2 regions of the Streptomyces sp. NPDC003943 genome follow, and region 1 is predicted to be linked to the other one. Evidence: riboswitches for the same ligand, from Rfam matches in the RefSeq annotation. Region 1 holds a riboswitch; the other holds the start of a gene.
The links. A riboswitch is a leader RNA that binds a small molecule or an ion and turns the genes downstream of it on or off. The one in region 1 is predicted to bind ZMP and ZTP.

Region 1 (11,838 bases):
TCAGCAACGGCTCCCCGGTGCGCTCGTCGACGACGGCGTTGACCTCCAGCGGGTGGGACAAAGGCTGCCGGGAGGCCCGATGGATGCCGAGGACGGGCGCCTCGGCGGCGTACGGCCACAAATCACGGCCCGGAACGGCGTACCGCCCCAGATAGTTGAAGAGCACCGGCCGGCCCGGTGCGGCGGCCAGGAGTCCGGCCGTCTGGGGGTGCAGGTGGCGCAGCAGGCCGTACGACGCACGGTCTTGTGGCAACCGTCGCCACTGCTGCTGGATGGCGCGCACCGCCTCGGCGAGGGCCGACTCCTCGGCACCCGGGTCCGCCGCCGGGCGGGCGGCCTGCGCGGGGCACTCGAGACGGACGGGGAACATGCAGGTGAACCAACCGACGGTTGCGGAGACTTCGGTGTCGGTGGCGCCCGCCAATGCGTCCCGGCCGTGCCCCTCGGTGTCCAGCACCAGCGTCCGGGGACCGCCGCGGCGGGTTGCCGCCACCGCCAGCGCGGCCAGCAGGAGCTCCTGCGTCGTGGCGCCGTAGTGGGCCGGGGCCGTGGTGAGCAGGGCCCGGCCGACCTCGGGCGGGAGCACCGAATCCAGGGTGCGGGAGGTGGCGATGGTGTCCCGTCCGGGGTCGAGTTGCCCGCGCGCGGGCCAGGGCGTGGCCGCCGGGACGCTCGCCGCCCGCCAGTGCGGCAGCGTAGCCAGCACCTCGGCGCTGTCCGCCCGGGCGTTGTGCGTCTCCACCCAGCGGCGGTACGGAGTGGCCGTCCCCCAGGCGCCCAGACTGCTCGGGTCCTCGGCGGCCCTGGCCAGGTCCTGGGTGAGGACCTGCCAGGAGACCCCGTCCACGACCAGATGGTGTACGGCCAGCAGCAGCCGTCCCGGGCGTGCGGAGCCGGCGTCCCACCACACGGCGCGGAGAGTACGCCCCGCGGGCAGGTCCAGCGTCCGCATCGCGCGCCCCACCGCCTCCTGGACGGTGCGGGGGGAGGGCGCTTCCAGGACTTCCCGCACGTCCACCACGTCCAGGAGGGCGCTCGCCACCACCTCGCCCGGCGGCAACACCTCGGGTTGCCACACGGCCTCGGTGGAGGGGTCGGGGAGCCGGGTACGCAGGGCGTCGTGCCGGTCGAGCACCGCCTGCAGGGCCGCCACGAGCGCCCCGCGCTCCAGGCCGGGCGGCGTCTCGACCAGCACCGACTGGACGAATTCGGCGACGCCGTCGCCCTGTTCGCGTAGCCACAGGGCGATGGGCGGCAGCCCAAGGCTGCCGGTGGCCGACTGGTGCAGGAGGTCAGCGGCCGGTACCGCGGCCTGCGCGGCGGCGGCCAGGGCGCCAGGGGTGCGCAGCCGGAAGACGTCCTGCGAGCTGATGGCCACGTTCTCCCGGCGCACCCGGCTGACCAGGCGCATCGCGGTGATGCTGTCGCCGCCGAGCGCGAAGAAGTCGTCGTCGGTACCTGCATCGGGCAGGCCGAGCACCTCGGCGAAGGCCGCGCACAGTGCCCGCTCGGCGGCCGTGCTCGCCGTGCCGGAACCCGCTCGGACGGCGGCGGGAGCGGGCAGCGCCGCCCGGTCCACCTTGCCGTTCACGGTCAGCGGGATGTCGTCGATCAGCAGCACGGCGGTGGGCACCAGGTACTCGGGCAGTACGCGCGTGAGCCGGTCGCGGAGATCCTCCCCGGTGACCCCTGTGGCGTCGCGCTCGGCGACCGCGTAACCGATCAGCCGACCGTCCCGCGCGACCACGACCGCCCGGGCGACCCCGGGCAGGGCAGCCAGGGCGGCGCGTGCCTCACCCGGCTCGACCCGGTGGCCGCGGATCTTGACCTGGTCGTCGTCGCGCGCCAGGTACTCGAGGGCGCCGTCGGGGCCGCGCACGGCGAGGTCGCCCGTGCGGTACATGCGGGCACCGGCCGGGCCGTACGGGTCGGCGACGAAGCGTTCGGCGGTCAGGCTGGGCCGGTTCAGGTAGCCCCGGGCGACCTGTTCCCCCGCGACGTACACCTCGCCGGCCTCGCCGGCCGGCACCTCGGCCAGATCGGCGCCGAGTAGCCGTACGGCGGTCCCGGGCAGGCCGGTGCCGATCGGCACCCGTGCCTCCGGTACCGGCTGCCCTGGCGGCAGGGGGTGCAGGGTGGTGAAGGTGGTGCACTCCGTCGGGCCGTAGACGTGACCCAGCGCGACCTGCGGACAGGCGGCCCGGACCTGCGCGAACGCCCGCGGGTCGGCGGCCTCGCCACCGGTGAGGACCGTGTGCAGCCCTCGCAGCGCGCCCGGGTCGTCCGCGGCGATCTGGTTGAACCAGGCGGTGGTGAGGAAGACGCCGGTGACGCCATGAGTGGCGACCAGAGCGGCCAGCCGGTGCGCGTCCACCCGGTCCTCGCCCGGGACGACCACCGTGCCGCCTCGGGTGAGCGGCAGCCACAGGTCATGGCTGAGCGCGTCGAAACCGAGCGCTGAGACCAGCGCCGTCACCCGGTGCCCGGGCCCGTCCCAGTGCGGATCGGCGGCGAAACGCCCCAGGTTGCGGTGGGTGATCTGGACGCCTTTGGGGCGGCCGGTGGAACCGGAGGTGTAGAACACGCAGGCCATGCGGTCGAGTTCGCCGTCCGGTACGGCCGGGCACAGCGCCTCGGCCGAGAAGGACGCCGCACCGGGAGAAGCCGTCACGGCGACGGGCCGCGGACCGCCCGGGCGCGCGGTCTCCTCTGCCGGCACGAGCACCGCCACGCATCCCGCGTCGGCCTCGACGGCCGCCAGCCGCTCGGCCGGCGTACGCGGGTCCAGCACCACGGCGGCGGCGCCGGTTTCGAAGACCGCGAGCAAGGCGACCACCAGCCGGGCCGAGCGCGGTAGCCGCACTGCGACCGTCGCCCCCGGAGCGACCCCGGCCTGACGCAGTTGACCAGCCAACTGCCCTGCGCCAGACACGAGTTCGCCGTACGACCAACTCCTTCCGCCGTCTTCGATGACTGCGGTCCGGTCCGGTTCGCGGAGTGCGACTGTGGCGACGGCGCGGTGCACGGGCAGAGGGACACCGGTGTCGCCGAACGGATGGGCGGGTGCCCGCGTCGCTGCTGAAAAGATCATGGACGCCATCCAAGAGGCATCGAAGTGATGCCCCGTCCGGGCGCCACCCGGATGGCGCAACCGGACCATCCGAACGGGTGCACAAGATCTTCGCGCCCCCATTGGCCCGGCTAACTCCACTTCTCCGACGCGAAGTTCGACGGTATCCACCGGTCAGGGGGGCGTGCGGCCTCTACTGTGCGCTCCCGGCCGCCGACGCGGAGCGTCTGCTGCGTCGAAGGTGACGCGGAGGTCGTCGAGACCAAGCTCTTCATGCAAGGGAGCGCGCTTTGCCCGGGGCGGCCGTCAGTAGCTGTCCTTGGAGCACGACCCGGCGCGCAGGTCATCTCTTGAAGAGTGTTTTGTCCCAGCAGGGCTGCTTGAGAAGTTGACGGTCGGTCGCCGCTCAGGGCTGCCGGCCAGTACCCACGCACCCACTCGGGACGCGAATCCGCGCCCAACTCCACCATCGGGCCTGCCCTGCCTCGGCCGCGAAGGGCTCATCCATCGATCCAGGAGCAGCGGCAACCAGCACCATCGGCCCGAACCGACGTAACCTCGTCCGAAACCCAGCTCGGCCGGGAGCCGCCCCGCCGCCCTGCCATCGCAAAGGCCGCAACCCCAGCCAAGACACAGGCAAACGCCGGAACCCACCACGCCATCCGCGAGACACGCCCGCCCGCCTGCCCTCGCCGGCCGGATCGGGCGCTCTGAGCCGTGCGCATGGCCTGCGCCGCTTTGGTCCGGCACAGGCGGCGCCGGCTTCCAGCCTTGGGATGCTAGAAGAACCCCAGCCTCTTGGGGGAGTAACTCTGAAGGATGTTCTTCGTCTGCTGGTAGTGCTCCAGCATCATCTTGTGGGTCTCCCGGCCGATGCCCGACTGCTTGTAGCCTCCAAAAGCACTGTGCGCCGGATACATGTGGTAGCAGTTCGTCCAGACGCGGCCCGCCTGGATCGCGCGGCCCGCGCGGTAGGCGGTGGTGGTGTCGCGGGTCCAGACGCCGGCGCCGAGGCCGTAGAGGGTGTCGTTGGCGGTGCGGATGGCGTCGTCGAAGTCGTCGAAGGAGGTGACGGCGACGACAGGGCCGAAGATCTCCTCCTGGAAGATCCGCATGCGGTTGTCGCCCTCGAAGACGGTGGGCTGGACGTAGTAGCCGCCTGCCAACTCGCCTCCGTGCTGGACGATCTGGCCGCCCGTGAGGATCTTCGCCCCCTCCTTCTGGCCGATCTCCAGATACGAGAGGACCTTGCGAAGCTGGTCGGCGGAGGCCTGGGCGCCGATCATGGTGTCGGTGTCCAGAGGGTGGCCGGGGACGATCTTCTCGGTGCGGGCGACGGCCGCTTCCAGGAACTCGGCGTAGTGGCCGCGCTGGATCAGGGCGCGGGACGGGCAGGTGCAGACCTCGCCCTGGTTGAGGGCGAACATGGTGAAGCCTTCGAGCGCCTTGTCGAGGAAGTCGTCGTCGGCCGACGAGACGTCGTCGAAGAAGATGTTGGGCGACTTGCCGCCCAGCTCCAGCGTGACCGGCTTGAGGTTCTCGGCGGCGTACCCCATGATCAGCCGGCCCGTCGTCGTCTCACCGGTGAAGGCGATCTTCGCGACCCGCGGGGAGGACGCCAGGGGCTTGCCGGCCTCCTCGCCGAAGCCGTTGACGATGTTGATCGCGCCGGGCGGCAGCAGGTCGGCGACCAGACTCATCCAGTAGTGGATGGAGACCGGGGTCTGCTCGGCGGGCTTCAGGACGATCGCGTTGCCCGCGGCGAGGGCGGGCGCCAGCTTCCAGACCGCCATCAGGATCGGGAAGTTCCACGGGATGATCTGGGCGACCACGCCCAGCGGCTCGTGGAAGTGGTACGCGACGGTGTCGTCGTCGATCTGGCTGAGCGCGCCCTCCTGGGCGCGCAGCGCGCCCGCGAAGTAGCGGAAGTGGTCGATCGCGAGCGGGATGTCCGCGGCCAGCGTCTCGCGGACCGGCTTGCCGTTCTCCCAGCTCTCCGCGACCGCGAGCGCCTCCAGGTTCTGCTCCATCCGGTCCGCGATCCGCAGCAGCACCTGCGCCCGCTCGGCCGGCGCCGTACGGCCCCACGCCGGGGCGGCCGCGTGCGCCGCGTCGAGAGCGCGCTCCACGTCCTCGGCGGTGCCGCGGGCCACCTCCGTGAACGGGCGGCCGTCGACCGGGCTCGGATTCTCGAAGTACTGCCCGCGCGCCGGGGCGACGTACTCACCGCCGATCCAGTGGTCGTAGCGCCCCGCGTACGACATGAGCGAACCCTCGGTACCGGGTGCGGCGAAACGGGTCATGGACATGGCCTCCCTCTGTGCGACCCGCGGTGCGGGCTGCAGTGCGACCTGCGGTGCGGCCGCGTGTGACGCGAACGCTCGCGGTGCGGCTGCGTTCGTTGCGGCTGTGTGGTGCGCGCCGCCTGCGACGCGAACGCGTGCGACGCGACCCCGCCGGCCGTCCCTGGCCGGGCCGGCGGTCAGTGCCGAGTGTGCGCCGCCGGACGTTGCAACCCCGTTGCGCCCGAGGCCAGTTCGGTGTCCAGTGCGGCCAGCCGCGCCCGTACGGCAGGGGCCTGCGCCGCCGGTACCGCCGAGGCGAGCGCCCGCCACACCGTCACGTCGTCCTCGCCCCACGCGCTGTACGCCCAGTCCGCCAGGAGCCCCGGATCGCCCCGGTCCACCAGCGCCGCCCGCAGCCGCCCGGCCAGCCGCTCCCTCAGCCGTACGACCCCGGGCGCGCACGACGACGGCAGCAGCGGCCCCGCGTAGCCGGCGAGCGCCGTCGACACGGCCCCCGACGCCAGCCGCCGGTCCACCACCGCGAAGTCCGCGTCCACCGCCTCCGTCAGCCGGTACGGACGGGACGCGAGCACCTCCGCGCCGAGCAGGCCCCGCAGCCGGGACAGTTCCGCCCGCAGCGTCACCGGCGTGACCGACTCGTCCTCGTACAGCAGCGTGAGCAGCTCGTCCCCGGACACGCCCTCCGGGCGCTGCGCCAGGATCACCACGATCTCGCTGTGCCGGCGGCTCAGCCGCAGCCGACGCCCCGCCACGTGCAGCAGCGCCTCGTCCCGGCCGAGGGACGTGAGCCGAGGCCGGCCGGCGGCCGGGGCGGGGGAGACGAGCGCGAGCTGCGACTCGGCGGCCCGCGCCACCGCCTGCACGAACGCCAGGCTGTGCGGATGCGCCAGCCCGTCCCCGCCGGTGATGTCCACCGCCCCGAGCAGCCGCCCGGAGTGCGGATCGTGCACCGGCGCCGCCGCACAGGTCCACGCCTGCACCGGCCGCCGGAAGTGCTCCGCCGCACACACCTGAACCGGCCGGTCCACCGCCATGGCCGTTCCCGGCGCGTTCGTCCCCGCCGCCGACTCCGACCAGCGCGCCCCGGCGACGAAGTTCATCCCGCGCGCGAGGCGCAGCGTTCCCGGATGCCCCTCCACCCACAGCATCCGGCCCGCCGCGTCGCACACCGCGAGCAGATGCTCGCCGTCCCGCGCGTACGCCCCCATCAGCTCCCGGATCACCGGCATCGCCGCCGCCAGCGGATGCTCCTCCCGGTGCCCGGCCAGCTCCTCCTCGTCGAGTTCGACCCGCGCCGCGCCGTCCGGGCTCACCCGCGCCCGTAGCGAACGCCGCCAGGACTCCGCCACCAGCGGCCGGACGGGCGGGCTGCCCGGCGGGGCCGCGAGCGGACCGCCGGCCGTGAACGCCTCGTGCGCCCGCCGGACCGCCGCACCGTCCGTGTCCCCCCACGTGTCACGCCACGTGTCGCTCACGCTCAACTCGGCCTCCCCGTCGAGGTCGTCGGCATCCTGACGTCGTCCTTGACGTCGTCCTGGGCGTCGTCCCGGATGTCGTCCCGGACCGTCGTGGACGTCGTCGTGGACGCCATCGTCATGCGCGCAGGGCGGGCCGACAAGCGTCCGGACCGGCCCGCATACGCGCCCTGACCGGTACCCATCACCCGGGCGTCCCGTAGAGTGGGACCGGGCCGTGACTGGCGCTTGAGGTGGATCACCACCGGGGAGCGGCCCGGCGGACGCGCGTACTCGCAGTACCGGTGCACGCGGCCGTGTCGCAGCCGTGCGCCTGGGCGAACCACCTTCCTCGACGACGCCCAGGAGTGGCCCATGTCCACCAGCACCGCACGCCTCATGGACGGCACCGCGCTCGCCCGCCGCACGGTCGAGGAGACCGCGGCCCGCGCCGCCGAGATCACCCGCCGCACCGGCACCACCCCCTGCCTCGCCACCGTCCTCGTCGGCGCCGACCCGGCCTCCGTCACGTACGTCAAGATGAAGCAGAACCGCTGCGCGAAGGCCGGAATCCGCTCCAAGCACGTAGAGCTGCCCGCCGAGACCACCACCGAGGAGCTCGTCGCGGTGATCACCGCGCTCTCCGAGGACCCCGAGGTCCACGGCATCCTGCTGCAGCACCCGGTCGGCCCGCACATCGACGAGCGCGCCGCCTTCGAGGCCATCGCCCCGGAGAAGGACGTCGACGGCGTCACCATGGCCTCCTTCGCCGCCATGGGCTTCGGCCTGCCCGGCTTCGTCTCCTGCACCCCCGGCGGCATCATGCGGCTGCTCGACGAGTACGAGGTCGAGCTCAGCGGCAAGCGGGCCGTCGTCGTCGGCCGCAGCGCCATCCTCGGCAAGCCCGCCGGCCTGCTGCTCCTCGGCCGTGACGCCACCGTCACCTACTGCCACTCCCGCACCACCGACCTCTCCGCCGCCGTCCGCGAGGCCGACATCCTGGTCGCCGCCGTCGGCAAGCCGCAGTTCATCAAGGGCGAGGACATCAAGCCCGGCGCCGTCGTGATCGACGCCGGCTACAACGCCGGCAACGTCGGCGACGTCGACTTCGACAGCGCCGCCGAGCGCGCCTCCCTCATCACCCCGGTTCCCGGCGGCGTCGGCCCGATGACCATCGCCGTGCTGCTCGCCCAGACCGTCGACGCGGCCGAGCGCCAGCTCGGGCTGTAGGTCTTCCATGGCGTGGGCCCCGGATCTCGTGCGAGCAGCGGGATTGTCACGGTTCTGTACGAGCGGGGCCCAACGCGCCGGTATCGCTCGCCACATGGGCGCGCGCGGGCGAGGCTGATTCCCATGCTCCGCCCGCCGACGGAAACCCCGTCCCGCGACGCCCGGCCACCCAGACGGCCGGGCGTCGTCGTCCTGCCGGTCGCCGCGCTCGCCACCATAGTGGCGCTCTCGGTGGCCTTCACCGCACACGGTGGTACGGCCGAAAGAGATCTGCACGGCGCGCCGCCCCCGGCACACGACACGAGCGGGACAGCCGACCCGGTCAACCCGGTCGACCCGTCCGCCGCGCCACCCGGTCAGCACCCCTCGGCGCAGGCCGAGAGCCCCAGCCCGATGCCCGTCCGCACCGCGGACCGCACGGCGGAGGGCCGCACTGAGGCCACGGCGACGGCCACCGCCGTGCCGCGCCCGTCCGCGACCGCCACGCCCCCGCACCAGCGGCGCGCCACGGCGGCCCCGCCCGCACGCACGCCGTACGACGCCCTGCGCGTCGGCGACTGCTTCGACATCGACCGCGACGCGCCGGGCACCGTCATCCGCCGCGCCTGCGACACGCCCCACGACGCCCAGGTCGTCGCCCGCCCCGTCCTCACCGGCAGCTACGCCGACGACCGCGCGGTACGGGACGCGGCCGCCGCCCTCTGCCGCGCCCCTCTCCGCGTCAAGGCCGCAGAGCAGCCCCTCGGCACCCGCTGGACCACCTTCGTCCAGTACCCGTACCGCACCAGCTACCTCCTGGGCGAGGACAGGATCGCCTGCAGCCTGGCAGCACCGTCGGACACGGGCAGGAAGCTGACGGCGCCGCTGCAGTGAGGCGCGGCGCCCGACCCGTGTGGCGCCGCCGCCGGTTCGAGGTGCCCGCGCCGCTACCCCTCCGCCACTCCCGACAGCGCCGCCGCCGGGTCGTGTTCCGGGGCGCCCGCGGGGGTCCACGTTCCGTCCTCCTCGCGGTACGGCCACCAGCGGCCGTCCTCGCCCAGGCGCAGCTGGAGGTTCGTGCCGGTGAGGGTCCAGCGGGCCGGGCCGGACGGGTGGAGGGCGGGACGGTCGGCGGGTTCCCAGGCTTCCAGAAGACGGGCCTCGGCCCGGCGCAGGGCGTCGGGGCCCGGCGTCCACTCCTCCTCCAGGACCGCGAGGCCGGCCGGGCCGCCGAGGCGCCAGGCGCGGACCGCGAGGTCGAGGCCGGTCCGGGTGCGGCCCGAGCCGGTGGCGAGGCGGGCCGCGATCCACGGCACGGGGGAGCCGGCGGCCAGCCGTACCGCGTCCTGGGCCACCGTCAGGGGCGGGTCGGCGAGCGTCGTCGCGGCGCTCGACTCCGCCTGCGCCTGCGCCGGGCCGGGCGGCGACGGTACCCCTGTGGCGGCTTCGGACAGCAGCCGGTGGGCCCGGGCAGCCGCGTCCGCCGCGAGGAACTCCAGGGCCGCCGGATCGAGGCCCGGCTCCGGGCCGGTCTCCGTGTCGAGGGACGGCGGCTCACCCGGCGCGGCGGACGGGACCGGCGGCGCGGGCAGCGGGGGCAGGATGCCTCCCGCCGCGAACGCCTCCGCCGCCGAGACGCCCGAGACACCCGACGCGCCCACTGCGCCCGACATGCCCGAGCCTCCCGCCGGGCCCGAGCCACCCGCTGCGCCGAAGCCGCCCACCGCGCCGGAGCGCCCGTCCCGCGGCCCGTCGGACCCCGCCGTGGCCCACGCCGCGCTGCGCTCCTGCAGCGCCTCGACCAGCGCGCGCTCGCCCCGTCCCCGCATCAGCAGCAGCACGAACGGGTCCTCGTCGAGCAGCCGCGCCACCTGGTAGCAGAGGGCCGCCGTGTGCGGGCAGTGGTCCCAGGCCTCGCAGCCGCACCGGGGCTCCAGGTCGCCGATGCCCGGCAGCAGTTCGAGCCCGGCCGCCGCCGCGTCCTCAACCAGATGCGGCGGCATCTCGCGGTCCAGCAGGGCCGCGATGTGTCCCGCACTGGCCACCGCCAGGTCGACGAGCCGGTCCCACTCCGCCTCGGACAGCTCCTGGAGCAGCACGTCACTGCGGTACGCCGTGCCGTCCGGGTCCCGCACCAGCGCCGTGATCCGGCCCGGCCGCACCGAGACCGCGCCCACCGCTCCCGCCCGGGCGTGTCGCCGCCCCGTCTTCAACTGCCGGCCGTCCAGCGCCGTGTCCTCAAGGGCCTGCAGCCACGCCCGGCCCCACCAGGTGCGGGCGAACGACCCGCCCTGGACGGGCGGCAGCGCCGCGAAGGTCCGCGTCGCGTCACCGTGGTCCCGGTGGTCCGACCGGTCGCGCTCCTCCGCGTCGTGGCCGTGGTCCCCGTGGGTCCCGTACTCGCTCATCGTCCGTCCTCCCCGCGCAGCCGCACCAGTTCCGAGAGCTCCGCGTCCGTCAGCTCCGTCAGGGCCGCCTCGCCCGAGGCGAGCACCGAGTCGGCCAGTGCCCGCTTGCGCTCCAGCATCTGCGCGATGCGGTCCTCGATCGTGCCCTCGGCGATCAGCCGGTGCACCTGCACCGGCTGGGTCTGCCCGATCCGGTACGCGCGGTCGGTGGCCTGCGCCTCCACGGCCGGGTTCCACCAGCGGTCGTAGTGCACGACATGACCGGCCCGGGTGAGGTTGAGGCCGGTGCCCGCCGCCTTCAGGGAGAGCAGGAAGACCGGCACCTCGCCGTTCTGGAAGCGGGCGACCATCGCCTCCCGCTCGGCGACCGGCGTGCCGCCGTGCAGGAACTGCGTCGGCACGCCCCGCGCCGCCAGATGCGCCTCCAACAGCCGCGCCATCCGCACGTACTGCGTGAAGACCAGCACGCTCGCGTCCTCCGCGAGGATCGTGTCGAGGAGTTCGTCGAGCAGCTCCAGCTTCCCCGAGCGCCCCGCGATGCGCCCCGCGATGCGCTCCGAGACGCGCCGCCCCCCGGCGCCGAGCGCCGGGTCCTCCCACGGGTCCTCCTTCAGATACTGCGCCGGGTGGTTGCAGATCTGCTTGAGCCCGGTGAGCAGCTTGACCACCAGGCCGCGCCGCTCCATCCCGTCCGCCTCGGCGATGGCCGCGAGGGTCTCCCGCACCACCGCCTCGTACAGCCCGGCCTGCTCCTTCGTGAGCGCCACGGTCCGGTCGGTCTCGGTCTTCGGCGGCAGCTCGGGCGCGATGCCCGGGTCCGACTTGCGGCGGCGCAGCAGGAACGGCCGTACGAGCGCGGCGAGTCGCGCCGCCGCGGCCGGGTCGGTGCCGCCCTCGACGGCGGAGGCGTACCGCGTACGGAACGTGCCGAGCCCGCCGAGCAGCCCCGGGGTCGTCCAGTCGAGGATCGCCCACAGCTCGGAGAGGTTGTTCTCGACCGGCGTGCCCGACAGCGCCACGCGCGCCTTCGCGCCGATGGTGCGCAGCGCGCGGGCCGTCGCGGAGTACGGGTTCTTGACGTGCTGCGCCTCGTCGGCGACGACCAGACCCCACGGCCGGTCGGCGAGGCGGGCCGCGTCGAGCCGCATCGTGCCGTAGGTGGTGAGGACGAACCCGCCGTCGGCGAGCCCCTCCAGGGACCGCGCTCCGCCGTGGAAGCGGCGCACCGGCGTGCCGGGCGCGAACTTCTCGATCTCGCGCTGCCAGTTGCCCATGAGCGAGGTCGGGCAGACCACGAGCGTGGGACCGGCCGCCGCCGGATCGGTCTGCCGGTGCAGGTGGAGCGCGATCAGGGTGATGGTCTTGCCGAGGCCCATGTCGTCGGCGAGGCA
Region 2 (11,838 bases), on a different contig from region 1:
CGCGGGTCAGCTCGATGTGCTGGCGCTGGTCCTCGCCGACCGGGACCTCGTCGGCCTGGTACAGCAGGATGTCGGCGACCTGGAGGACCGGGTACGTGAAGAGGCCGACGGTGGCGCGGTCGGCGCCCTGCTTGGCGGACTTGTCCTTGAACTGCGTCATGCGGGACGCCTCGCCGAAGCCGGTGAGGCAGTTCATGACCCAGCCGAGCTGCGCGTGCTCGGGCACGTGGCTCTGGACGAAGAGGGTGCACCGCTCCGGGTCGAGGCCGGCGGCGAGCAGCTGGGCGGCGGCGAGCCGGGTGTTGGCGCGCAGTTCCGCGGGGTCCTGCGGAACCGTGATCGCGTGCAGGTCCACCACCATGTAGAAGGCGTCGTGGGACTCCTGCAGCGCGACCCACTGGCGCACGGCGCCGAGGTAGTTGCCGAGGTGGAACGAGCCTGCGGTGGGCTGGATTCCGGAAAGCACACGAGGTCGGTCAGAGGCCATGCTCATCATTCTCTCAGGTGTGACCCCCGGAACCGGACGTGGCATTGTGCCCCGTGAGACGAGAAACACACATCGCACGCGAAGTGCTCGGAGGGGGAACGTGATGGGGGACGTGCAGGCACGGGTCGAGGCCGTGGCGCGGGAGCTGGTCGAGTCGGGCCGGGAGTCGGCCCTGCAGGTGGCCGCGTACCGGCACGGGGAACTGATCGTCGACGCGTACGCGGGCGAGGGGGCCGCGGGCCAGGCGGTGGGGTCCGACTCCCTCTTCCACAGCTATTCCACCGGCAAGGGCGTCACGGCGACGCTGGTCCACGTCCTCGTCGAGCGCGGGCTGCTCGACCTGGACACGCCCGTCGCGCACTACTGGCCGGAGTTCGGCGCCCACGGCAAGGACCGCGCCACCGTCCGCGACGCGCTGACCCACCGCACGGGCGTGCCGCAGCTGCCGCCGGCCATCACGCTGGAGGAGCTGTTCGACTGGGACGGGATGTGCGCGCTGATCGCCGCGCAGGAGCCGTTGTGGGAGCCGGGCACGGCCACCGGCTACCACGGCTGGACCTTCGGCTGGATCCTCGGCGAGCTGGTGCGCCGGGTGACCGGGCTCGGCGTCTCCGAGGCGCTGCGCACGTACGTGACCGAGCCGCTCGGCATCGCGGACTCCCTGTTCTACGGAGTGCCCGACGCGCACGCGGGCCGCGTCGTGCCCATTCAGGCGGGCACCTGGGAGGAGATGCTCGACGGCATCCCCGCGGCCGCCCCGTTCTTCCTCGCCCTGCCCAACCAGGACGTGCGGCCCACCGCCCGGCTCGCCAACCACCCCGGCTACCTCCGCGCCGACGCCCCGGCCGGCGCGACCCTCACGGCACGCGCCGCGGCCCGGATGTACGCGGCGCTGCTCGACGAGGTCGACGGCGTCCGCCTGATCGCCGCCGGGCGCCTGCCCCTCCTCCACGAGCTTCAGACCCGCGAGCCGGACCGCATCCTGGGCGCGCCCGTCGCCAAGGGCCTCGGCTACTTCATGGACCTGCCCCCCATGGGCGGCGAGCCCACCGCGTTCGGCCACAACGGCAGCGGCGGCAGCATCGCCTTCGCCGACCCGAGCCGCGGCCTCTCCTTCGCCTTCACCCGCAGCCGGCTCTCGGCGGGCGCGGACGACACCAGCGCGGTGGACCTCGCGGCGCTGATCCGCGAGGCGGTCGACGAGGGCTGAGCGAGCTGCTGCGGTGGACGGCGCCGGGTGCCCCGGCTCGGCGCGGCGGGGCGCTCCAGCGGTTCGACACGCGCACTCCCCTGCGTACGGAGTACGGGGGCCCGCACTCCGGCGCGGCGCCCCCATTTATCCGCTTTATCCGGTTCACACTGCACAGGCCGGGCCACCCCCTCCACGTACTGGAGTTCCCCATGCCACGCACGAACCGCGTCGTCCGTCTCACCCTGCACGCCGCCGCCACGTCCGTCGTCATGACGGCATCGCTGGCCGCCTCCCCGGCCCAGGCGGCCGCGGATCCCCTGCCCTCGCACTGGTGCTTCGTCAACGGGGTCGAGGCCCCACCCGGAAACGTGTACGGCACGTCGGGCAACGACACGATCCTCTGCGAGAACGACGTCGTGAACGTGATCATCTACGGCGGCGGCGGCACCGACAACATTCGCGTCAAGGGCATGGTCATCGACTCCCAAGTGCTCGGCGGCGACGGCGATGACATCATCCAGGTCAACAACCTCTACCCGCGCAACGGCGAGTCATCGGTCCGCGGCGGCGCCGGCAACGACCTGATCACCACCGCGCTGGTCGTCGGATCGGCGGAGCACGGCGCGACGGTCTACGGGGACCACGGCAACGACACCATCACGACGGGCAGCGTGATGGGCCAGCCGGGCGAGTACGAGCGCGGCGGCGGCCAGGTCCTCGGCAACGACGACGACGACGTCATCCGCACCAGCCGGGTGGACCTCGGCGGCCGGGTGCTCGGCGGCAGCGGGAACGACACCATCGAGCCGAAGTCCGTCGGCGACGAGTCGTCCGGCGTCATCATGGGCGGCCCCGGCAACGACACGATCCGCGGCCAGGGTGACACCCAGCTGGTGATCGGGCCGGGATACGCCCAGGTCGACGGCGGACTGGGCGTCAACAAGTGCAAGGTCAGGCACTTCTCGACCGGCGAGAGGGTCCGCAGCACGGTCGCCAACTGCGCCATTTCCTGACCGAGGAAGGTCTCTCACTCTGACGCGCCTCCGCGTCGCGGGCGTCCGCGACGCGGAGGCGCACGACGTAACCGCTTCAAAGCCCGGGGGGAACCACCCTCCCAACCCCTCCAGCCTCCCCGAAGCCGCGTGACCGCCCCGCCGCACCCGATCGGAGCGGGCACAGGATGTCGGGTGCGGCAGGCTGGGTCCTTCCTAGCGTGGGTGATCGAAAGGGAAGGAGGGCCGGGAGTGCTGGATCGGCTGAACCAGGCCATGGAGTACGTCGAGGGTCGCCTCGACCAGCAGATCGACGTGTCCGAGCTGGCCCGGATCACGGTCACGTCGGAGTACCACTTCCGGCGGCTGTTCTCGTCGCTGGCGGGGATGCCGCTGTCGGAGTACGTCCGACGGCGGCGGCTCACCGTCGCGGGGGCCGACGTGCTGGCCGGGGAGCCGACCCTGCTGGAGATCGCGATCCGCTACGGCTACACCTCGGGCGAGGCCTTCGCCCGGGCGTTCCGCGCCGTGCACGGTGTCGGTCCCGGCGAGGCCAGGCGTACCGGCGCGGCTCTGAACTCGCAGCCCCGGCTGTCCTTCCGCCTCACCGTCGAAGGGAACAGCACCATGCGGTACCGCATCGTGGAGAAGGAAGCATTCCGGGTCGTCGGCAAGAAGGCCCGCGTCCCGCTGATCCACCAGGGCGTCAACCCGCACATCGCCGAGCACATCCGGAGCATCCCGCCGGAGACGATGCTGCGGATCGTGGGCCTGTCGGACCAGGACCCGGAGGGTGTCGTCTCGGCGACCGTGCGCCTGCCGGACGGCGTCAGGGACGGCTTCGAGGAGGGCAGCGAACTCGACTACTACCACGCCGTGGTGACCGCCGAGGCCGAGCTGCCCGAGGACCTCGACGTGCTGGACTGCCCGGCGGGCACCTGGGCCGTGTTCGAGAACACCGGGCCGTTCCCGCAGGCGCTGCAGCAGATGTGGGGCGACGTCGCGGCCCAGTGGATCCCGTCCAACCCGTACGAGTACCGTCCGGGGCCGGAGATCCTGCGCACCCGCCCGGCGCAGGACGACCCGGCGCACAGCGACGCCCAGCTGTGGATCCCGGTGACCCGCACCAGGGGCTGAGCCGCACGTCACGTGACGGTCCGGGACGGGCGAGGCGCCCGTCCCGGACCGCTTCGGACCGCTTCGGACCGGGCGGAGCCGGTCCGGCTAGACCGGCAGGCCCGGGGCCGGGAACGCGGCCATCAGCTCGGCGACCTCGGCGCGGATGACGGCCAGGGCGTCCTCGTCGCCCTTGCCGGCGGCGGTCACGCCCCGGTCGATCCAGTCGGCGACCTGCGGCATGTGCGCGACGCCGAGGCCGCGGGAGGTCAGCGACGGGGTGCCGATGCGGATGCCGGAGGGGTCGAAGGGCTTCCGGGGGTCGAACGGGACGGTGTTGTAGTTGACGACGATGCCGGCCCGGTCGAGCGCCTTCGCCGCCACCTTGCCCGGGACCTCCTTGGGCGTGAGGTCCATCAGGATCAGGTGGTTGTCGGTGCCGCCGGACACCAGGTCGAAGCCGCGGTCGAGCAGCGCTTCGGCGAGGGCCCGGGCGTTGGCGACGACCGCGTGGGCGTAGTCGCGGAAGGACGGCTGGGCCGCCTCGTGCAGGGCGACGGCGATGGCGGCGGTCGTCTGGTTGTGCGGGCCGCCCTGGAGGCCGGGGAAGACGGCCTTGTCGAGGGCCTTGGCGTGCTCCTCGCGGCACATCAGCATCGCGCCGCGCGGACCGCGCAGGGTCTTGTGCGTGGTCGTGGAGATCACGTCCACGTGCGGCACCGGCGACGGGTGGGCGCCGCCCGCGATCAGGCCGGCGATGTGGGCGACGTCGGCGACGAGCACGGATCCGGCCTCGCGGGCGATCTCCCCGAACGCGGCGAAGTCGATCGTGCGGGGCAGCGCCGTGCCGCCGCAGAAGATCACCTTCGGCCGCTCGGCGAGGGCCAGCTCGCGGACCTGGTCGAAGTCGATGAGGCCGGTGTCCTTCCGTACGCCGTACTGCACGCCCCGGAACCAGGTGCCGGTCGCGGAGACGCCCCAGCCGTGGGTGAGGTGGCCGCCCATCGGCAGGGCCATGCCCATCACGGTGTCGCCGGGCTGCGCGAAGGCCAGGTAGACGGCGAGGTTGGCCGGCGAGCCGGAGTACGGCTGCACGTTGGCGTGGTCGACGCCGAAGAGGGCCTGGGCGCGGGCGATGGCCAGGCTCTCGACCTGGTCGATGTTCTGCTGGCCCTCGTAGTAGCGGCGGCCCGGGTAGCCCTCGCTGTACTTGTTCTGCAGCACGGTGCCGGAGGCTTCGAGGACGGCGGCGGAGACGTAGTTCTCGCTGGGGATGAGACGCAGGGTCTCGGCCTGCAGCCGCTCCTCGGCACCGACGAGCGCGGCGAGCTCGGGGTCGGCGGCGGAGAGGGCCGGGTGGTGGGCGGGAAGGTTCATGGCGTTCCTCCGGGATGGAGGTCCGGTGCGGCATCCGCACGGGACCTGGTCAGGGTTCCCGTGATGCGAGATGGGGGCTCACCCGCCGAAGGCAGGGGGCGGGCGGCATCTGCACGGGACTCTTGTCGTTTCCCGTGATGCCCAGGCGGGCGGCATCCCGTGTGCTCTGCCGCGCACGGCTCCCCCGGGGTTCGTTCCCCGTACGCCAGTCGCCGTGCGTGTTTCCAGACTATCGGGCGCGCCGTCACGACAGGTTTCCCCGTCCGGCATGCGAGCGACGATAAGAAAAGGGAACCACACCCGCCCCTGGCCGCAGGACGAACGGAGACCCCGTGTCGAGTACGTCGAGTTCTTCGAGGACGCAAGACGAGATCGCCGCCGCGGACGCGCACAGCGCCCACAACTACCACCCCCTGCCCGTGGTCGTCGCCTCCGCGGAGGGCGCCTGGATGACCGATGTCGAGGGGCGCCGCTACCTCGACATGCTCGCCGGGTACTCGGCGCTCAACTTCGGGCACGGCAACCGGCGCCTGCTCGACGCCGCCCGCGCGCAGCTGGAGCGGGTGACGCTGACGTCGCGCGCGTTCCACCACGACCGGTTCGGGGAGTTCTGTACGCGCCTGGCCGAGCTGTGCGGCAAGGAGATGGTGCTGCCGATGAACACGGGCGCGGAGGCCGTGGAGACGGCGGTGAAGACGGCCCGCAAGTGGGGGTACGAGGTGAAGGGCGTGCCGGACGGGCACGCGAAGATCGTCGTGGCGGGGAACAACTTCCACGGCCGGACGACGACGATCGTCAGCTTCTCCACGGACCACGAGGCGCGCGACCACTTCGGTCCGTACACGCCGGGCTTCGAGATCGTGCCGTACGGCGATCTGACCGCCCTGGAGGCGGCCGTCACGGAGAACACGGTGGCCGTGCTCCTGGAACCGATCCAGGGCGAGGCCGGGGTGCTGGTCCCGCCGGCCGGTTATCTGCGCGGGGTGCGGGAGCTGACGGCCCGGAAGAACGTGCTGTTCATGGCGGACGAGATCCAGTCGGGCCTGGGCCGCACGGGCCGGACGTTCGCGTGCGAGCACGAGGGCGTGGTGCCGGACGTCTACGTCCTGGGCAAGGCGCTCGGCGGCGGTGTCGTGCCGGTGTCGGCGGTGGTCGCGAACCGGGACGTCCTCGGGGTGTTCCGGCCGGGCGAGCACGGCTCGACCTTCGGCGGCAACCCGCTGGCCTGCGCGGTGGCGCTGGAGGTCATCGCGATGCTGCGGACGGGCGAGTACCAGCAGCGCGCGGCCGAGCTGGGCGAGCACCTGCACGCCGAGCTGGGCCTGCTCGTGGGCGGGGGCGCCGTGGAGGCGGTGCGCGGCCGCGGGCTCTGGGCGGGCGTCGACATCGCGCCGGCGAAGGGCACGGGCCGGCAGATCTCGGAGAAGCTGATGGCCCGGGGCGTCCTTGTGAAGGACACGCACGGGTCGACGATCCGGATCGCGCCGCCGCTGGTGATCTCGAAGGAGGACCTGGACTGGGGTCTGGAGCAGCTGCGGGCGGTGCTCTCGGCGGACTGACGGTTCGCGCTGACGGACGTGGGCGGTCCGGTCCACCTCCGGACGGGCCGCCTCCGGGAGGGCCGCCTCCGGGAGGGCCGCCTCCGGGAGGGCCGCCTCCGGGAGGCGGCCCTGCCCGCCTCCGGGCGGACCGTCCACGTCCGTTTCGTGCCCGACTCCCCCCATTGACACCCCAGTTGGTCTAGGCCAATGATGGCCGCCATGTCGAGACCCCGTCTGCGCCGCGCGCTGCGTCGCGCGCTCGCCGCGCTCGTCCCGCTCGCCTTCGTGAGCGCCCTCCCCGCCCCCGCCCGGGCCGCCGCCTGGCCGGAGCCCGTACCGGTCGTGAACCGCGTCCAGACCACCGACCCGGTCGTCTTCATCACCATCGACGACGGCTGGTACCACGACCCGGCCGCCGCGAAGCTGCTGCTCGACCGCCGGGTGCCCACGTCCCTCTTCCTGCTGCCGGGCGCGTACGCCTACGACTCCGGCTACTTCCACACGTTGCTCGACCAGGGCCCGTCCCGCGTCGAGAACCACACCGTCGACCACCCGGACCTCACCACCCTCGACGCCGCCGGCCAGCAGGCGCAGGTCTGCGGGGCGCGCGAGGCGCAGCTCGCCGAGTTCGGGGACGGGGCGCGGCTGCTGCGCCCGCCGTACGGGACGTACGACGCGACCACGCTGACCACCGCGCGGGCGTGCGGGGCGAAGGCCGTGGTGACGTGGACGTACGACATGACGACCTGGGGCCAGTGGACCCCGCCGACGCCCGCGCTCAAGGCGGGCGACATCGTCCTGCTGCACTTCAACGAGACGGTCGAGCAGGATCTGCGGCGGGCCCTCGCGGCGGCCGACGCGGCCGGGCTCCGGCCCGCGCCGCTCAGGGACTACGTACCGGAGTAGGCGGCGCGGGTCAGAGGATCACGTGCGGGATGAAGCGGGCGTACTCGTCCGTCACCGGTCCCGCCGACTCCCGGATGCCGAGCCCCGCCGCCTCGTCGCCGACGGTCCACGCGCCGAGCACGACGCGATTGCCGTCGAAGTCGGGCAGCGGGGCGAGCTCCTGGTAGCAGCAGGGTTCGTCGTCGCGGAGGACGACGGGGTCGCCGGGGTCGCCCGGCTCGTGGAGGGTGACGCCGGCGCCCTCGCGGCCGAGGAGCGGCTTGGCCACCCAGCCCGTGGTCGTGGCCAGTTCGCGGGGGCCGTCGAGGTAGGCGGGCAGCAGGTTCGGGTGGCCCGGATACAGCTCCCAGAGGATCGCGAGCAGCGCCTTGTTGGAGAGCAGCATCTTCCAGGCGGGCTCGATCCAGCAGGTGGAGCCGGTCCCGCCGCCGTTGTCGAGGGTCTCGAGGACGTGCGGGCCGAAGCGGTCCGTGGTCAGCCACTCCCACGGGTAGAGCTTGAAGCAGGCGCGGATGAAGCGGAGCCGGTCGTCGACGAAGCGGCCGGCGATGCGGTCCCAGCCGATCCTCTCTACCGACAGCGCCTCGGTGGCGAGGCCGGCCTGTTCGGCGGTCTCACGGAGGTACGCGACGGTCATCAGGTCCTCGCCGAGCTCGTCGCCGTCGGAGTGGACGAAGTGCACGGGGCTGCCGGGCGGCAGCAGGTGCGCCTGGCGCCTCCAGGCGTCGACGAGGCGCTCGTGGAGCGAGTTCCACTGGTCGGCGCCGGGGAAGCGCTCCTCCATCCAGAACCACTGCGGGCTCGCCGCCTCCACCAGGGAGGTGGGGGTGTCGGCGTTGTACTCCAGCATCTTGGCCGGGCCGCCCGCGCCGTCGTAGCGAAGGTCGAAGCGCCCGTAGACGGTGGGGAGTTCGGCCCGGCGGCGCCAGGACTCGGCGACCCGGGCGGCGAGCCGCGGGTCGGTGATGCCGAGATCGGCGAAACGGTCCTTCTCGACGATGTGCGCCGCCGCCTCCAGGCACATGGCGTGCAGCTCCTCGACGACCTCCTCCAGCGCCTCGACCTCGGGCAGGCTGAAGGAGTAGTAGGCGCTCTCGTCCCAGTAGGGGCGCAGCGAGTCGTCGGGGTAGCGGGTCAGCGGGTAGATCAGGCCCTGCTCCTCGACGGTCCGCTGCCAGCCGGGGCGGGGCTCGATGGTGTGGCGCTCCATCGCGGGATCAGCCGCCGGAGGAGGAGTGGTGGCCGCCGAAGCCGCCGCTCTCGACGGCGGACCTGTCGAAGCTGCCGCCGCTGACGCGGCCGCTGCTGGAGGAGCCGCCGTAGTAGTAGCGCCCGGTGGAGGAACTGCTGCCGCTTCCGCTGCCGCCGCCGTCGTGGCACTTGTAGTCGGGGAGTTCCTTGTACGTGACCGGGTCGATGCAGCGCCGGTCGGGCTCCGAGCTGCACGCGGTCAGCGTCGCCGCGAGCATGCCCACTCCGCCGAGTACCACCGTGCTCGACCTCAGCCTGCGCATGACCTGTCCTCCCCGTCGTCCTGCTGTCGCAGGGTTGCGATCGCACAGTGTAGGCGGGCCGCCCGCGGCCGCATCCGCCCGGTCGTCCGATCCCCCACGCACTAGGGTCCTTTCATGCTTCTTGGGATGATCTGTGCCCTCGGTTCCGCGCTCTGCTTCGGCACCGCCTCGGTGTTCCAGGCCCTCGCCGCCCGGGCCGCCGAGCCCGGCACCGGCGGCGGCGTCGACGTCGCCCTGATGTGGCGGGCGCTGCGGCAGTGGCGGTACATGGCCGGGCTCGGCCTGGACGGCCTCGGCTTCGTCCTCCAGATCGTGGCGCTGCGCACCCTGCCGATCTACGCGGTCGGCGCCGCCCTCGCCGCCAGCCTCGCCGTCACGGCCGTCGTCGCCTCGCGCATGCTCGGCGTCCGGCTGCGCCGGATCGAATGGCTCGCCGTCGGCGTCGTCTGCCTCGGCCTCGCGATGCTCGCGCTCGCCTCCGGCCGGGAGGGCCACGAAGGGGTCGACGACGGGCTCGAATGGGGGCTGCTCGCCGCCGCCCTCGCCGTCCTGGGCATCGGCGCGGCCGCCGGCCGCCTTCCCGACCGTCCGCGCGCCCTCGTCCTCGGTCTCGCCGGCGGCCTCGGCTTCGGCGTGGTCGAGGTCGCCGTCCGCCTCCTCGACGGCCTGGACTTCACCAACCCCGCCCTGTACGCCCTGCTGCTCGCCGGCGCCTCCGCCTTCGTCCTCTACACCTCCGCCCTCAGCCGCGGCGCGGTCACGACGGCCACGGCGGGCCTCGTCCTCGGCGAGACGATCGGCCCGGCCGTCGTGGGCGTGGCCTGGCTGGGCGACAGGACCCGCGAGGGCCTCGGCTGGCTGGCGGTCCTCGGCTTCGCCGTGGCGGTGGCGGGCTCGCTGACCCTGGCCCGGTTCGGCGAACCGGCGCCGGAGGAGCAACCGGCGGAGGCGCGGGCGTAGGGCTTCGGCCGGGGCCCCCAGGGAGGCGTGGCGGCCCGGAGGCGCGGAGGCCCCGGAGGCCCCGGAGGCGTGGAGGCCCCGGAGGCGTGAGGCCCCGGACGCCCGGAGGCCCCGGAGTCGCGGAGGCCGCGGAGGCGTCAGGCCCCGGATGCCCCGGAGTCGCGGAGGCCCGGTTCAGCCTCTTCCGCAGCCCGCTACGGCAGCACCCTGCACAGCGCCTCCAGCGCGCCCGCCCACGCGCTGTCCGTCGGTGTGCCGTAGCCGACCACCAGCGCGTCCTTCGTCACCGGCGTGTCCGGGTGGCGGAAGCGGTTGATGCCCATGACGGCGAGGCCCTGGAAGGCGGCGGAGCTGACGGTGGCGGCCTCGGTGCCCTCGGGGAGTTCGAGGACGGCGTGCAGACCGGCCGCGATGCCGCTCACCCGGGTGGCGGGCGAGGCCGCGGCGACGGCGGCCACCAGCTGGTCGCGGCGCCGCCGGTAGCGCAGCCGCATCGCGCGCACGTGCCGGTCGTACGCGCCCGAGCCGAGGAACTCCGCGAAGGTCAGCTGATCGGTCGCGGGCGACGCCCACTCGGCCCCGCCCTTCGCCGCCGCCACCTCCTCCGCCAGGTGCTCCGGCAGCACCATCCACGCCAGCCGCAGGCCCGGCGCGAGGGACTTGCTGGCCGTGCCCAGGTAGACGACGCGCTCCGGGTCGAGGCCCTGGAGCGCGCCGACGGGCTGGCGGTCGTAGCGGAACTCCCCGTCGTAGTCGTCCTCCAGGATCAGCCCGCCGGTGGCCCGCGCCCAGTCGACCGCCGCCGCCCGCCGGTCGGGGTGGAGCGCGCCGCCCATGGGGAACTGGTGGGCCGGGGTCATCAGGACCGCCCCGGCCCCGCTCATCGCCGCCAACTCCTCGGTCCGGGTGCCCCGTTCGTCGAAGGGCAGCGCCGGCATCCGCAGCCCCTCCCGGGCCAGCAGGTCCCAGTGGACGTCGAGGCCGTACGACTCGACGGCCACCTGCCGCACCCCGCGGTCCCGCAGCACCCGCCCCATCAGCATCAGCCCGTGCACGAAACCCGAGCAGACCACGATCCGTTCGGGCCGCGCGTATACGCCCCGGGCCCGCGCCAGGTACTCGGCGAGCACGGTGCGCAGTTCGATGCGGCCGCGCGGATCGCCGTAGCCGAACGCCTCGTTGGGCGCGGCCATCAGCGCCTTGCGGGCCGCCTTGAGCCAGTCGGCGCGCGGGAAGGTGGCGAGGTCGGGAGTGCCGGCCAGCAGGTTGTACGTGGGCGTCCCGGCCGCCTTCCGCGAGGCGACGGGAGCCGCCGTACGGCTCCGCTCCGGGCGGCGCGGCGCGGACCGCGGGGCCACCCGGGTCCCGGAGCCCTGCCGGGCGGTGAGCCAGCCCTCGGCGACCAGCTCCGCGTACGCGTCGGCGACGGTGTTCCGCGCCACCCCCAGGTCGGCGGCGAGCGAACGCGAGGACGGCAGCCGCGTCCCGGCCGCGAGCCGCCCGCTGCGCACCGCCTCCCGCAGCGCGTCCATCAGTCCGTGGCGCAAGCCCTGTCCGCCGAGGTCCAGATGCAGGTCGGCGCCGAAAGTGGCCCACTCGTTTGCCATGGAAATGGACCATACCCGGGCACCACCGGAACCGTACGGTGATCGTCATGACCACCACCGTGAACGGCACCCCGCAGAACCCGCAGCACTCGCAGGACGCGCAGCCCGGCTACGCGCACGAGCACCCCGCCCGGATCGCCTTCGCC

Region 2: it holds a riboswitch for ZMP and ZTP, as region 1 does, so the genes downstream of both, ACWEV0_RS05315 (serine hydroxymethyltransferase) here and ACWEV0_RS13555 (bifunctional 5,10-methylenetetrahydrofolate dehydrogenase/5,10-methenyltetrahydrofolate cyclohydrolase) in region 1, are expected to answer to the same signal.

Annotation. Positions count from the first base shown of each region.
Region 1 covers NZ_JBSGIW010000025.1:44,741-56,578, forward strand. Annotated here, with positions in the region: gene ACWEV0_RS13540 (amino acid adenylation domain-containing protein) at 1-3,193, opposite strand, end outside; gene exaC (acetaldehyde dehydrogenase ExaC) at 3,850-5,373, opposite strand; gene ACWEV0_RS13550 (GAF domain-containing protein) at 5,553-6,851, opposite strand; ZMP/ZTP riboswitch at 7,059-7,177, shown strand; gene ACWEV0_RS13555 (bifunctional 5,10-methylenetetrahydrofolate dehydrogenase/5,10-methenyltetrahydrofolate cyclohydrolase) at 7,206-8,060, shown strand; gene ACWEV0_RS13560 (hypothetical protein) at 8,184-8,933, shown strand; gene ACWEV0_RS13565 (SWIM zinc finger family protein) at 8,987-10,447, opposite strand; gene ACWEV0_RS13570 (DEAD/DEAH box helicase) at 10,444-11,838, opposite strand, start outside.
Region 2 covers NZ_JBSGIW010000008.1:24,216-36,053, reverse strand. Annotated here, with positions in the region: gene trpS (tryptophan--tRNA ligase) at 1-487, opposite strand, end outside; gene ACWEV0_RS05330 (serine hydrolase domain-containing protein) at 591-1,697, shown strand; gene ACWEV0_RS05325 (hypothetical protein) at 1,889-2,692, shown strand; gene ACWEV0_RS05320 (AraC family transcriptional regulator) at 2,924-3,808, shown strand; gene ACWEV0_RS05315 (serine hydroxymethyltransferase) at 3,896-5,164, opposite strand; ZMP/ZTP riboswitch at 5,297-5,387, opposite strand; gene rocD (ornithine--oxo-acid transaminase) at 5,497-6,723, shown strand; gene ACWEV0_RS05305 (polysaccharide deacetylase family protein) at 6,925-7,611, shown strand; gene ACWEV0_RS05300 (glutathionylspermidine synthase family protein) at 7,622-8,821, opposite strand; gene ACWEV0_RS05295 (hypothetical protein) at 8,829-9,125, opposite strand; gene ACWEV0_RS05290 (hypothetical protein) at 9,240-10,085, shown strand; gene pdxR (MocR-like pyridoxine biosynthesis transcription factor PdxR) at 10,280-11,692, opposite strand; gene ACWEV0_RS05280 (carboxymuconolactone decarboxylase family protein) at 11,740-11,838, shown strand, end outside.